Regions from separate parts of the Streptomyces sp. NPDC051243 genome, predicted to be linked through region 3. Evidence: riboswitches for the same ligand, from Rfam matches in the RefSeq annotation. Region 3 holds a riboswitch; each other region holds the start of a gene.
The links. A riboswitch is a leader RNA that binds a small molecule or an ion and turns the genes downstream of it on or off. The one in region 3 is predicted to bind cobalamin.

Region 1 (4,102 bases), on a different contig from region 3:
CCTCGGCCGGGCCGCGTCCTTGGAGTCCTCGCTCACCGCGAAGCGGAAGCCCTGGACGTCGCCGTCGGCGGGGCGGGCGGTGGAGGGGCCCTGGGTGGCGTAGGTCCAGGTGTCGCCGTCGCGGTCCCAGAAGGACCAGTAGCGGTAGCCGGCCGCGTGGGACGGGGCCGCGACGGTCAGGAGGACCAGCGCGGCCAGGAGCGCGGTGGCGGCGCGGCGGATCACTGCTGCCGGGCCTTGTTGCGCCCGCTCAGCAGGAAGCCGACGCCGATGCCCGCGACCAGTCCGACGCCGACGATCCACCACACGCTGACGCCGTTGTCGTCGTCCTGCTGCTCGGTCGCCTTCGACGCGGGCTTCGCCGTCTGCGGCGCCGGGCCCTGGGCGTTGAGCTTCTCGACCAGGTCCGTGCCGCCGAAGGCACGCGGGTCGGTGCCGGTCGCGTGGGCGGCGAAGATCAGCTGGGCGTAGGCGGCGGGACCGCTCTGCTCGGCCCACTTCGAGGAGTTCTGCTCCAGCCAGCGCAGGGGCTTGTGCGCCGCCGCCGCGCCGCCCTGCGCGGCGATCGCGACGACCGCGTCGGCCGTGTTGCCGTAGTCGGGCTGGTCCTCGGCTCCGGGCAGGGCCGACTTCAGGTAGCCCTCCTTCGCGACCGCCTTCGCCAGGTAGGCCGCACCGTTGGCCGCGGCCTGCTGCGGGGTCGGGTAACCGGCGTCGGCGCAGCCCGCGTCCGACTGTGCGTCCGACTGCTTGCCGGGCTTCACCACGAGGCCCTTGCCGAGCGCGCCGAGGACTCCCGCCGCCGTCGCGTCCGCGTTGGCCGCCAGGTCGCCCTTCTTGTCCGGCTGGAAGGCGAAGGCGCCCGCGCCGTCGCCCTTGCAGGGCAGGCCGAGCAGGATCAGGGCGTCGTACGCGGACCGGCCGCCCTTCTCGACCTTCTGTGGCTCCTCGCCCGCGGCGGCCAGCGCGCCGACCACGACGGACGTCGAGTTGGTGTCGCTCGCCCCACCCGCCGTGTAGCCCCAGCCGCCGTCCTTGTTCTGGACGGACTTCAGCCACGCCACCGCCTTGCCGGTCGCGGCGTCGTGCCCGCCGAGCGCGGCGAGGGCCTGGACGGCGGCGGCCGTGCTGTTGGTGTCGACCGGCGTCTTCGCGTCGCAGGCCTTCGAGGCGTCGGCGCGGAACGGAGCGAATGCCCCGTCGGCGCACTGCTGCCCGGTGAGCCAGTCCACGGCCTTCGCGGCCGGCTTCACGCCCACCGTGTCCTGGGCGAGCAGCGCGAGGGACTGGCGCCAGACACCGTCGTACGTCGGGTCTGCGGTGCCGTACAGCCCGGCGGGGAGCGTGACGGACGGCGAGGCGGACGGGGAGGAGTCGGCGGCGACTGCGGGCGCGGCGGTGGCCGTGCCGATCACGGTGACGGCGGCCAGGGCCGCGGCGCTGCGGCGGACGTACATGATCGGCGGATGCCCTTCCCTCAGGGGAACCGGGCAGCGCAGGGGAGACCCCCGGCGGCTCGGCTCCGTATACCTCGACGGTGCCGTGCTCCGGCCGGTTGCCGGTGCACGTGAGCCGGTCACGAATCCGTACCGGGTGATCCGGCTTGCCATGGGGTGGCTCACGGTTGCGGGTCAGCGCCGGATTTGCACCGGCTTCCCCCTGTACGGGTGTGATGACGACGCCGTCACTCTACCGGCCCGTAGGGAAGCGGCTGAGGGGAGGCTGTGCCAGGCGGTAGGTTCGGGCGCATGGGGATCACGGGGAGGGTCGGACGGCTGCTCGGTTCGGGGCGCGCGTCCGACGTGTACGAGATCGACGAGGCCTGGGTGCTGCGCCGAGACCGGGAGGGCTACGCCGACGGACTCGCTGAGGCCGCCCTGATGGAGCGGCTGCGCGCGCACGGCTACCCGGTGCCGAGGGTCCGGCTCGCCGACTCCACGCGGTCCGAGCTGGTCATGGAACGGCTGTACGGGCCGACGATGCTGGAGGCCTTCGTCGCGGGACGGATCGACGCGCGCGAGAGCGGGGACATCCTGGCCCGCCTCCTGCGACAACTGCACGCCCTCCCCGGACGCGTGGTCCACCTGGACCTCCACCCGGAGAACGTGATGCTCACTCCCGACGGCCCCTACGTCATCGACTGGGCCAACGCGGAGGAGGGCGATCCCGGCCTGGACTGGGGCATGTCCGCGGTGATCCTCGCGCAGGTGGCCATGGCCGACGAACAGTTCGCCGCACCCGTCCGCACCATGCTCACCACCCTCCTCGCCGACCCTTCCGACCTCACCGAGGACGGCCTGACGGAGGCCCGGCGCCGACGCGCCGCCAACCCGACGATGACTGCGCGGGAGGTCGAAGTGCTCGGCGAGGCGGAGGAGTTGGTCCGGTCGTTCATGGCCTAGGCGGACGCGGGGTCGGCCCGCCGAAGGCCAGATGGAGCACCCGGGCGGACAGCAGCCACACGCCGTCCGGCGACCTGCGGAACGTGTCCTCGTAGTCTCCCACCTGGACCGGAGGACCCGGCGGGATCAGGTCGCCCCGGTGGCCGTCGACGCGGTACGTCGTGAAGTACGAGGTCGCCGTCGCGGTGTCGGGGGACGTCACCGTGACGAGGATGTTGGACATCACGCGGCGCGAGAGACGGTCGGCGGGGCGGGATCCGAAGTACACGCGCAGCGCATCCCGCCCCTGTACGAGCCGCTCGCCCGCCGGCCACTCCCAGGTGCCGTCCTCGGTGAACAGCTCGGCGACGGAGGCCGGTTCGCCCAGATCGAGGCGGTGGACGAAGTCGATGACGATGCGCTCGCAGGCGCGTTCGGCGAGAAGATGCTCCATGGTCACCCAGAAAAACGCGCATCAGACGGCCACGTACCTCACCGGCTCACTCCCCGCCACCGCCTCCGCCCTACCCAGCTTCACCAGCCGCCGCAGATGCGCCTCCGCCTCCGCGATCGCGATGTTCCGTGACCCGTACGGGATCTGCTCCCACGGCCGGTTCCACTCCATGTGCTCGGCGAGCTGCCAGGGCGTGAGGGGCTCGGACAGCAACGCCAGGAGTCCGGTGAGGCGTTCCTCGTGGTGGGCCAGCAACTCCCGGACCCGGCCGGGCGCGTCGGTGAACGTGTGCTGGTGGGCCGGGAGGATCTCGGCGGGGGTGAGCCGGCCGACGCGTTCGAGGGAGGCGAGGTAGTCGCCGAGGGGGTCGGTGACGGTGGTGTCGTCGGGGTCTTCGTAGAGGCCGATGTGCGGGGTGATCTCGGGGAGCAGGTGGTCGCCGGAGAAGAGGCGGCCGTGGCCGGGCAGTTGGGCGGGGTGCTCCTCCTCCAGGTGCAGGCAGACGTGGCCGGGGGTGTGGCCCGGCGTCCAGATCGCGCGCAGCCGGCGGCCGGGGAGGTCGAGGAGTTCGCCGGGGGCTATCTCACGGTCGGGCAGGGCGGGGGAGAAGCCGGGCAGGGTGCCGCGGCGGCGTGCGGTGCGCAGGGGGGACACATGGGCGTCGGGGGCGCCGGCCGCGGTGAGCTTGTCCGCCATGTAGGAGAACCAGCGCTCGGGGCGGGTCGCGCGGGTGCGCCGGACGATCGCCGCGTCCGCCGCGTGCATCGCGACCCAGGCGCCGGAGGCCTCGCGCACCTTGCCGGACAGGCCGTGGTGGTCGGGGTGGTGGTGGGTGATCACCACGCCGTGGATCTCGGCGGGCGCGGTGCCGCACGCCGTCAGACCCTCGGCCAGGGTGTCCCAGGAGGCCGGGTCGTCCCAGCCGGTGTCGATCAGCACCGGGCCGCGGTCGGTGTCGACGACGTAGACGAGGGTGTGGCCGAGCGGATTGTCCGGGATCGGGACCTGGACGGACCGGACGCCGCCGCCGTGGTCGTACACCTGCGCCATGGGCTCCCCAATCGCCGCGACACGTTCCGGCCGACCGGCTCACTATAACTAGAACGAGTTCCGATGGGAGCCCGAGTCATCTACCAGCAGTCCGGCGAGAGCAGGTGAGGGAAGTGCTCGCAGGGGTTCCAGACCGGCATCTCGGCGGGCTCGGCATTCCGTATGCGCTCGGGGGTCCAGTACTTCCTGATCTCCTCCGGGCTCTTCGTCTCCCGGT
Region 2 (4,102 bases), on a different contig from region 3:
ACTTGACGGCCTGGTCCACCCTGGCGTCCTTCAGACGGGCGATGTTGTACACACCGTCACTCGTGAAGTCGCTAGCCAGGTAGGCGACGGCGTCGCCGGTGTCGAGGAGCGTCACCCTGGAGAAGACGAGCGCGTCGTACTTGCCGGCGAGGAGGTCGGCCTCCATCTGCGTGTACTCGCGCACGTCCTGCTCGACGGTGAACCCGGCCTTCTCCAGCTGCTGCTGCAGCACGGTGGCGGCCTCGGGGAGTTCGGCGCGGTTGGTGTAGGTGGCCAGGCGCAGGGTCTTGCCCTTCGTCCCCTCCTTGACCTGTGCGGGTGTCGCGGGCTTGGCGCGGCCGGTGACGTCGACGCGCTTGTCGGCCGCCCAGGACACGGCGGGTCCGAACAGGCCCTGCGCGGGGTCGGCGTACCCGCCGAAGACCGAGTCGACGAGCGCGGAACCGTCCACGGCCTCACGCGCTGCCGCGCGCAGCGACGGATCGGTGAACAGGCCGCTGCCGGTGTTGAGGACGAGGCTGTCGGTCCGTACGGACGGCACTTCGTGACGGGTCTTGTCGTCCAGCAGCTTGGCCTGGGCCGTGGGGATCCACTCGGCGATGTCGACGTCGCCGGAGCGCAGGGCGTTGGCGCGGGCGGTGCCGTCGGCTATCCAGGTGACGTCGATGCCGGGCGCCTTGGCCTTGCCGCCCCAGTAGCCGTCGTAACGGTCCAGTGCGGCCTTGGACTTGCCGGTGAGCTTCGTGACCTTGAAAGGGCCGGTTCCGGTGCCGACCGGGCTGACCGCGCCGTCCTTGCCGTACGCCTTGGCGGAGAGGACGGCCAGCGCGGGGCTGGCCAGCCGCAGCGGGAGCACCGGGTCGGCGGCCTTGGTGCTGATGGTGACGGTGTCGGTGTCCTCGGCCTTCGCGGTGAGGGTGACGTCACTGAGGACGCGGGGCTTGGGCGTTGCGGCGTCCGCGTGGTCGAGCGCGTTGACGACGGACTCGGCGGTGACCTGCGTGCCGTCCTGGAAGGTGGCCTTGCGCAGTTCGAAGGTCCAGGTGGTGGGGTTGGTCCGCTTCCAGGACTTCGCCAGCGCGGGAGCTGCGGCGCCGTTCTTGTCCAGGGCGGTGAGGCCTTCGGCGACGGACAGCTTGCTCAGCACGGTGGCGTCGTTGCTGTACGGCGACAGGGCCTGCACGGGCGGAACGGCGAGCGCCACCCTCAGCCGTTGTGTCGATCCACCTCCGGCACTGGTGCCCGGGCCTCCCTCGCCGGCCACGAAACAGCCGGCCAGAAGAGGGCTGAGGGCAAGCACCGCGAGAAGGCCGCGGGAGGTCGTGCGCATGGGGGGTCCTGTCGTGCGGGAGGAAACGCTCTGAATCCCCTGCACGCCGGAGCGAAGGGGCCGCATCAGCATATAAGGCAAGCCTTACTTGATCTAACAGAGTATATGAAATCTCAACCAACGAGACGCGCGCATGGCTCTCCAGGGCGGCCGACGAGATGCGCGCACGGCGCGCGAACGCCACTTTCACGCCCCCGAGGCGCGCTTGTCAGCCACCCTGTGCGGGCACTACTGTCACCACGCCTTGGTGAACGGGAAATCCGGTGTGATGCCGGTGCGGCCCTCGCCACTGTGAATCGGGAAGTCCGGCTCCAGCCCTTGACGGGCAGCCACTGGGTACTTGTGACCCGGGAAGGCGGAGCACGGGCGGTGGTACCCGTCAGCCAGGAGACCGGCCAAGGCGCGTCAACCATCCACGAGGTGCTGGAGAGGGTCTGCTGAGCCATGCACATAGCCGAGGGTTTCCTGCCTCCGGCGCACGCCGTCGCCTGGGGCGTCGCGTCCGCGCCGTTCGTCGTCCACGGAGTCCGTTCACTCACCCGTGAGGTCAGGGAGCACCCCGAGAGCACACTGCTTCTCGGCGCCTCCGGAGCCTTCACGTTCGTCCTGTCCGCGCTGAAGCTGCCCTCCGTCACCGGCAGTTGCTCGCACCCCACCGGCACCGGCCTCGGCGCCATCCTGTTCCGGCCGCCGATCATGGCGGTCCTGGGCACCATCACCCTGCTCTTCCAGGCGCTGCTGCTCGCCCACGGCGGCCTGACCACGCTCGGCGCCAACGTCTTCTCGATGGCGATCGTCGGACCCTGGGCCGGGTACGCGGTCTACAGACTGCTGCGGCGGTACGACGTGCCGCTGATGGTCGCCGTGTTCTTCGGGGCGTTCGTCGCCGACCTGTCCACGTACTGCGTCACCAGCGTCCAGCTGGCGCTCGCCTTCCCCGACCCGAGCAGCGGATTCCTGGGCGCGCTCGGCAAGTTCGGGTCCATCTTCGCCGTCACCCAGCTCCCGCTCGCGGTGAGCGAAGGGCTGCTCACCGTGCTCGTGATGCGGCTGCTGGTGCAGTCCAGCAAGGGTGAACTGACCCGGCTGGGCGTGCTCCTGACCAAGAAGCGGTCCGGGACCGAGACCGAGGCGGTGGCCCGATGAAGAAGAACACGAAGATCAACCTCCTGCTGCTGCTCGTGGTGGCCGCGCTCGCCGTGCTGCCGCTCGCGCTCGGCCTCGGCGACCACAAGAAGGAGCCGTTCACAGGCGCCGACGGCGAGGCAGAGACGGCCATCACCGAGCTCGAGCCGGACTACGAACCGTGGTTCACCCCGCTGTACGAACCGCCGTCCGGTGAGATCGAGTCGGCCCTGTTCTCCCTCCAGGCCGCCCTCGGCGCCGGTGTCCTCGCCTACTACTTCGGCCTGCACCGCGGCCGGCGGCAGGGTGAGCAGCGGGCGCTGGAGCGGGAGCGGGAGAGCGTGCCCAGCGGCACGGCCGGGAAGACCCACCCCGAACAGGACTGACCGCGCGTGCTGCCGATCGACGCGGCGGCGCACAGCAGTCGCTGGCGCCGCCGCCATCCCGTGGACAAGGCGGTGCTCGGGCTCGGCCTCACCGTGCTCGCGATCTCGCTGCCGCCCTGGCCGGGCGCCGCACTGGTCCTGGTCACCGCCCTCGCCGTGCTGCTGGGCCCGGCGGGGGTGCCCGCGCGGCGGCTGTGGCGTGCCTACCGTGTGCCCCTGGGCTTCTGCGTGACCGGAGCGCTCACCCTGCTCGTCCAGGTCGGCGGGCCCGAGGGCTTCGTGTCCCTCGCCGACGACGGTGGGCTGCGGGCCGGGGAACTGCTGCTGCGCACCTCGGCCGCCTCCCTCGGGGTGCTGCTGTTCGCCTTCACCACCCCGATGTCCGACCTGCTGCCCCGCCTGGTGAAGGCCGGCGTGCCCGCGCCCGTCGTGGACGTCGCCCTGGTGACGTACCGCATGAGCTTCCTGCTGCTGGACTCCGTCCGCCGCATCCGGGAGGCCCAGGCCGCCCGGCTCGGGCACACCAGCCGGGCCGCGGAGTGGCGTTCGCTGGCCGGGCTGGGCGCCACCGCGTTCGTGCGGGCCTTCGACCGGGCCACCCGGCTGCAGGCCGGGCTCGCCGGGCGCGGCTACGACGGCACCCTGCGCGTCCTGGTGCCCGAGGCCCGGGTCTCCGTCCGCTTCACGGCCGCGAGTTGCGCGCTCCTCGCAGCGCTGGCCGCCCTCACCCTCGTACTGGAGAAGGCCCTGCCATGAGCGAGCCCACCGCCCTGGTCGCCCTGCGGGGCGCGTCCTACGCCTACGAGGACGGCCCGCTCGTCCTCCGCGACCTCGACTTCGATGTGCACGAGGGGCGCGCGCTGGCGCTGCTCGGCCGCAACGGCACCGGCAAGACCACGCTGATGCGGCTGCTCAGCGGCGGACTCAGGCCGCACGACGGCCGGTTGACGGTCGAGGGTGAGCCGGTCACCTACGACCGCAAGGGGCTGACCCGGCTGCGGACGACCGTCCAGCTGGTGGTGCAGGATCCGGACGACCAGCTCTTCGCGGCATCCGTCGCGCAGGACGTCTCCTTCGGCCCGCTGAACCTCGGTCTGCCCGACGCCGAGGTGCGGGCGCGGGTCGACGAGGCGCTCACCGCGCTGGACATCACCGCGCTGGCCGACCGGCCCACGCACCTGCTGTCGTACGGTCAGCGCAAGCGCACGGCCATCGCGGGCGCCGTCGCGATGCGCCCCCGCGTGCTGATCCTGGACGAGCC
Region 3 (4,102 bases):
CGAACCGCACCACGACACCGGGTTCGGCGGCGAGGGCGTCCACGTCGGTGAAGTTGGACATCAGCGGAATCGCGCACACGGCGACGCGCAGCACGTCCTCCCCGACGGGCGGGGCGACGTTCGACTCCCGCACCGTCCCCCGCAGGGAGACCCTCCCCCACTCTCGGCTTCGCCCGAGCGGGGGGACCCCCATCCCGTCCTCCTCGTCGATGCCGAGGCCGTGCCGGAAGGGCAGGACGCCGTAGGTGCGGCGTCCGGTGAGCCCGCGGAGCATGTCGAGGCCGGGTTCCAGGAGGGACACGTCCCCGCGGAACTTGTTCACGAGGAACCCGGCGACAAGCCTCTGGTCCTCCGGCGAAAGCAGCGCGACGGTCCCGAAGAAGGAGGCGAACACGCCGCCGCGGTCGATGTCCCCGACCACGAGCACGGGCAGCCCGGCATTGCGTGCTATGCCCATGTTCACGATGTCGGTCCGCCTGAGGTTGATCTCAGCCGGGCTCCCCGCCCCCTCACAGATCACCGCGTCGTAGGTGTCCCGGAGTTCGGCGAGACAGTCGAGCACGGTCCCGAGCAACTTCTGCTGCCGCCCCCCGTGATAGCCGCGCGCACTGAGCTCCCCGACCGGCTTCCCGAGCAGCACGACCTGACTGCTCTGCTCACCACCCGGCTTGAGCAGCACGGGATTCATCAGCGCGGTCGGCTCCACCCGGCAGGCCTGCGCCTGCATGGCCTGAGCCCGTCCGATCTCCGCGCCCTCGCGGGTCACGAACGAGTTGAGGGACATGTTCTGCGCCTTGAAGGGCGCGACTTTCACCCCCTGCCGCACCAGCCACCGGCAGATCCCGGCGGTGACGACGCTCTTGCCGGCGTCGGAGGTGGTGCCGGCGACGAGAAGCCCTCCGCCCGTCATGACGTACGCCCCTTCACGATCCGGCGCGCGGCGACACAGGCGCCGAGCGCGAGCCACCCGACGCGCCTGGACAGCCGTACTGCCCGCTCGATGTCGTGGACGGCGACGGTCCGCCCCGCCCCGTTGAGCACGGGCCGGTGCTCGACCCGCCCGCCGTACGACAGGGTCCCGCCGAGCCGAACCCCGAGCGCCCCCGCGAACGAGGCCTCCACGGGCCCGGCGTTGGGGCTCGGATGCCGGTCGGCGTCGGCACGCCAGGCGCGCACGGCACCCCGCGGATCACCTCCGGCGACGACGGCGAGCACGGCGGTCAGCCGCGCCCCCGGCCAGCCGGCCACGTCGTCGAGGCGAGCCGAAGCCCACCCGTACCGCCTATACCGGGGCGACTTGTGCCCCACCATGGCGTCCAGCGTGTTCACGGCCCGGAACCCGACCAGCCCCGGCACACCGGCGACGGCCCCCCACACGAGGGCGCCCACCACCGCGTCGGAGGTGTTCTCGGCGACGGACTCGACCACGGCCCGCGCGATCCCGTCGGCATCCAGCGCCTGCGGATCCCGCCCGCACAGATGCGGCAGCCGCTCACGGGCCGCCGCCACGTCCCCCGCCTCCAGGGCCCGCCCGATACTCCGGGCCTCCCGCGCGAGCGAGGTCCCGCCGACAACGGCCCAGGTGGCGGCGGCGGTCAGCGCGACGGAGGCGGCACGGGACGGACGTACGACCCGCTGCGCCACGGCACCGAGCGCCACGGCGCCCCCCGCACACACGGCGGTGTGCAGCGCGCCCCACCCCCGGTGCTCCCGCCACAACACCTTCTCCACGGCCCCGGCGGCCCGCCCGAACGCGGCGACCGGATGCCCGCGACGCGGATCGCCGAGCAGCAGATCACCGAGAAGTCCGGCGGCGGCGCCGTACGCGAAGACGCGATCGGCACGCATCGGGGTCAGCCGACCGTCGGTTCAGACGAGGGTCTGACACTGCATGTCGATCGGCAGGCGAGCATCGCGTTATGTCCTCACTCAGGGTGTCCACGCCCTGGTTCGACGAGACCGACGGCGAGAGTTCCTGGCTCCCGGGGCTATCTACCCCGGTGACAGTGGCGGGACCGCGCCGGACTCACACCGGCTTCCTCTCCTGCCGTCGTACATGGCTCCGGCAGTCCACCACGGGGTTGGAAGGGGCGTCAACTTGCCTTTGACCTGCGGTGGGGGAGTGTGCACAACCCCACACCGCCGAGCGGGCGTGCCCCTTCACACCCCCCTTCGTCACCGTGCGCTCACCCACATGAGCTGACTCCGGGGCAGTGCCTTGCGGCCCTGTTCGTGAAGTCCTGCAATACGGGATCGAGATGACACGCAGCCGAGGGGGAGGGCCGGGGTCGTGGCGTACGTGGGCGAGATGCTGCTGGACGACGGGCAGGTCGTGCTGCTGGAGGTGGCCGGGGACGGGCCGGCCGGGGTGCAGCGGGTTTCCCGCGGCGGTGTCGTGGCGGGAGCGGCCGAGACCCTCCAACAGGCGCTCGCCCGGGTGCGTCCCGCCCTCGGCGCGGTCGTGGACCATGCCCGGGAGCTGCCGCGACCGCCGGAATCGGTGACCGTGGAGTTCGGCATCACGCTCAGCGCCGAGGCGGGGGTCGTGGTGGCACGGGGTTCCACGGAGGCCCACTTCACCGTGAGCATGGAGTGGGCGAATCCCGTCGGCTCGGGCGTGCCGGGGCAGCGTGATGGCGAGCGCTGACGACGAACTTCCGCGGGGCATCGCACGGTTCTGGGGCGAGGACGGCCGGGTCACCGGCTGCGGCTTTCTGATCGCCGAGCGAACGCTGTGCACCTGCGCCCACGTGGTGGCGGACGCGCTCGGCCTGGACGCGGCCGAACCGGCCCCGCCCGCCGCTCCCGTGACCATCGACTTCCCTCTCCTGACGCCGTCCTCCGCCCAGGTCCGGGCGACGGTCACGCACTGGCGTGCGGTCACCGAGGACGGCAGCGGCGACATCGCCCTGCTGTCCCTGGCCGAGCCCGTCCCGGGCACCGCCCCGGTGCGCTTCGCGGGCGGTACGGCCGTGTGGGACCACCCGTTCCGAGTGCTGGGCTTCCCGCTGCGCACCGACGACCACGGGGTCTGGGTGTGCGGCCGGCTCCGCGCGCCGGTCGGCAAGGGCTGGACGTCCATGGAGGCCCAGGAGACGCCGCACGGCCCGGCGATCGGCCAGGGCTTCAGCGGGGCGCCCGTGTGGGACACCGAGCAGGGCGGCGTGGTCGGCATGACCGTGGCCGCGGATGTCGGCTCCGGCGCGCGCACCGCGTACCTCATCCCGACCGCTCTGCTGCTCGGCCTGGAACCGGACCTGCGCCCCAGCCCGTTCCGAGGCCTGGAACCGTTCCGCGAACAGGACGCGGCCCTCTTCTTCGCCCGACGCGACGACAGCGCGCGCATCGCGGAGGCGGTCCGCGCCCACGCCTTCGTCCCGGTCGCCGGGGCGTCCGGGGTGGGTAAGTCGTCACTGGTGCGGGCCGGCGTACTGCCGTTGCTGCGGGCGGCGGGCCTGACCGTGACGGACTTCGTGGGGCAACCGGAGACGGATCCGGTACGGACACTGGCAGAGGCGCTCGCCGGACAGTTCCCGAGCACACAGCGGCTGGCGGGGCGACTGGACGCCGCCACGGCCACCACCCGGGGCAGGGAGACGGCCGTACTGCTCGGTGCCCGTCTCCTGGACGAGGCCGGTCCCCGGGGCCATGTGATCCTTCTCGACCAGTTCGAGGAGACCGTCGGGGCACGCCCCGCCGACGCCCGCGCCCTGCTGGATGTCCTCCTGCCGATGACCCGCGCCGTCCACCCGGCCGGCCGCCGCCTGCACATCCTGGCCACCCTGCGCTCGGCCTCCCTCGAGGAACTGGTCGCCGACGGCCGGGCGGAGGCCTTGAGCGGCACCGTCCAGATGGTCGCGCCGATGACCCCGGCCCAGCTCGACGAGGTGGTGCGCCGCCCCGTCGACACGGTCCCCGGCGTGGAGTTCGAGCCCGGCCTGGCGGAACTGATCGTCTCCGACGCGGGCGGCGAGCCCGGCGCTCTGCCCCTGGTGGAGTTCGCGCTCGCCGAGCTGTGGGAGCGGCAGACGCACGGCCGCCTCACCCATGCCGCGTACCGGGAGATCGGCCGGGTCGAGGGCGCGCTGTCCCGCTATGCCGA

Region 1: it holds a riboswitch for cobalamin, as region 3 does, so the genes downstream of both, ACIBAG_RS35260 (prenyltransferase/squalene oxidase repeat-containing protein) here and ACIBAG_RS18305 (cobalamin biosynthesis protein) in region 3, are expected to answer to the same signal.
Region 2: it holds a riboswitch for cobalamin, as region 3 does, so the genes downstream of both, ACIBAG_RS26780 (energy-coupling factor ABC transporter permease) here and ACIBAG_RS18305 (cobalamin biosynthesis protein) in region 3, are expected to answer to the same signal.

What each region holds. Positions count from the first base shown of each region.
Region 1 is NZ_JBITES010000016.1:228,375-232,476, reverse strand. Features, by position in the region: gene ACIBAG_RS35265 (SCO2322 family protein) at 1-225, opposite strand, end outside; gene ACIBAG_RS35260 (prenyltransferase/squalene oxidase repeat-containing protein) at 222-1,457, opposite strand; cobalamin riboswitch at 1,571-1,693, opposite strand; gene ACIBAG_RS35255 (phosphotransferase) at 1,749-2,402, shown strand; gene ACIBAG_RS35250 (nuclear transport factor 2 family protein) at 2,392-2,835, opposite strand; gene ACIBAG_RS35245 (MBL fold metallo-hydrolase) at 2,857-3,885, opposite strand; gene ACIBAG_RS35240 (hypothetical protein) at 3,966-4,102, opposite strand, start outside.
Region 2 is NZ_JBITES010000010.1:371,598-375,699, reverse strand. Features, by position in the region: gene ACIBAG_RS26785 (ABC transporter substrate-binding protein) at 1-1,330, opposite strand, end outside; cobalamin riboswitch at 1,559-1,745, shown strand; gene ACIBAG_RS26780 (energy-coupling factor ABC transporter permease) at 1,775-2,476, shown strand; gene ACIBAG_RS26775 (energy-coupling factor ABC transporter substrate-binding protein) at 2,473-2,841, shown strand; gene cbiQ (cobalt ECF transporter T component CbiQ) at 2,848-3,597, shown strand; gene ACIBAG_RS26765 (ATP-binding cassette domain-containing protein) at 3,594-4,102, shown strand, end outside.
Region 3 is NZ_JBITES010000006.1:451,673-455,774, forward strand. Features, by position in the region: gene ACIBAG_RS18300 (cobyric acid synthase) at 1-910, opposite strand, end outside; gene ACIBAG_RS18305 (cobalamin biosynthesis protein) at 907-1,848, opposite strand; cobalamin riboswitch at 1,949-2,091, opposite strand; gene ACIBAG_RS18310 (CU044_2847 family protein) at 2,291-2,647, shown strand; gene ACIBAG_RS18315 (trypsin-like peptidase domain-containing protein) at 2,634-4,102, shown strand, end outside.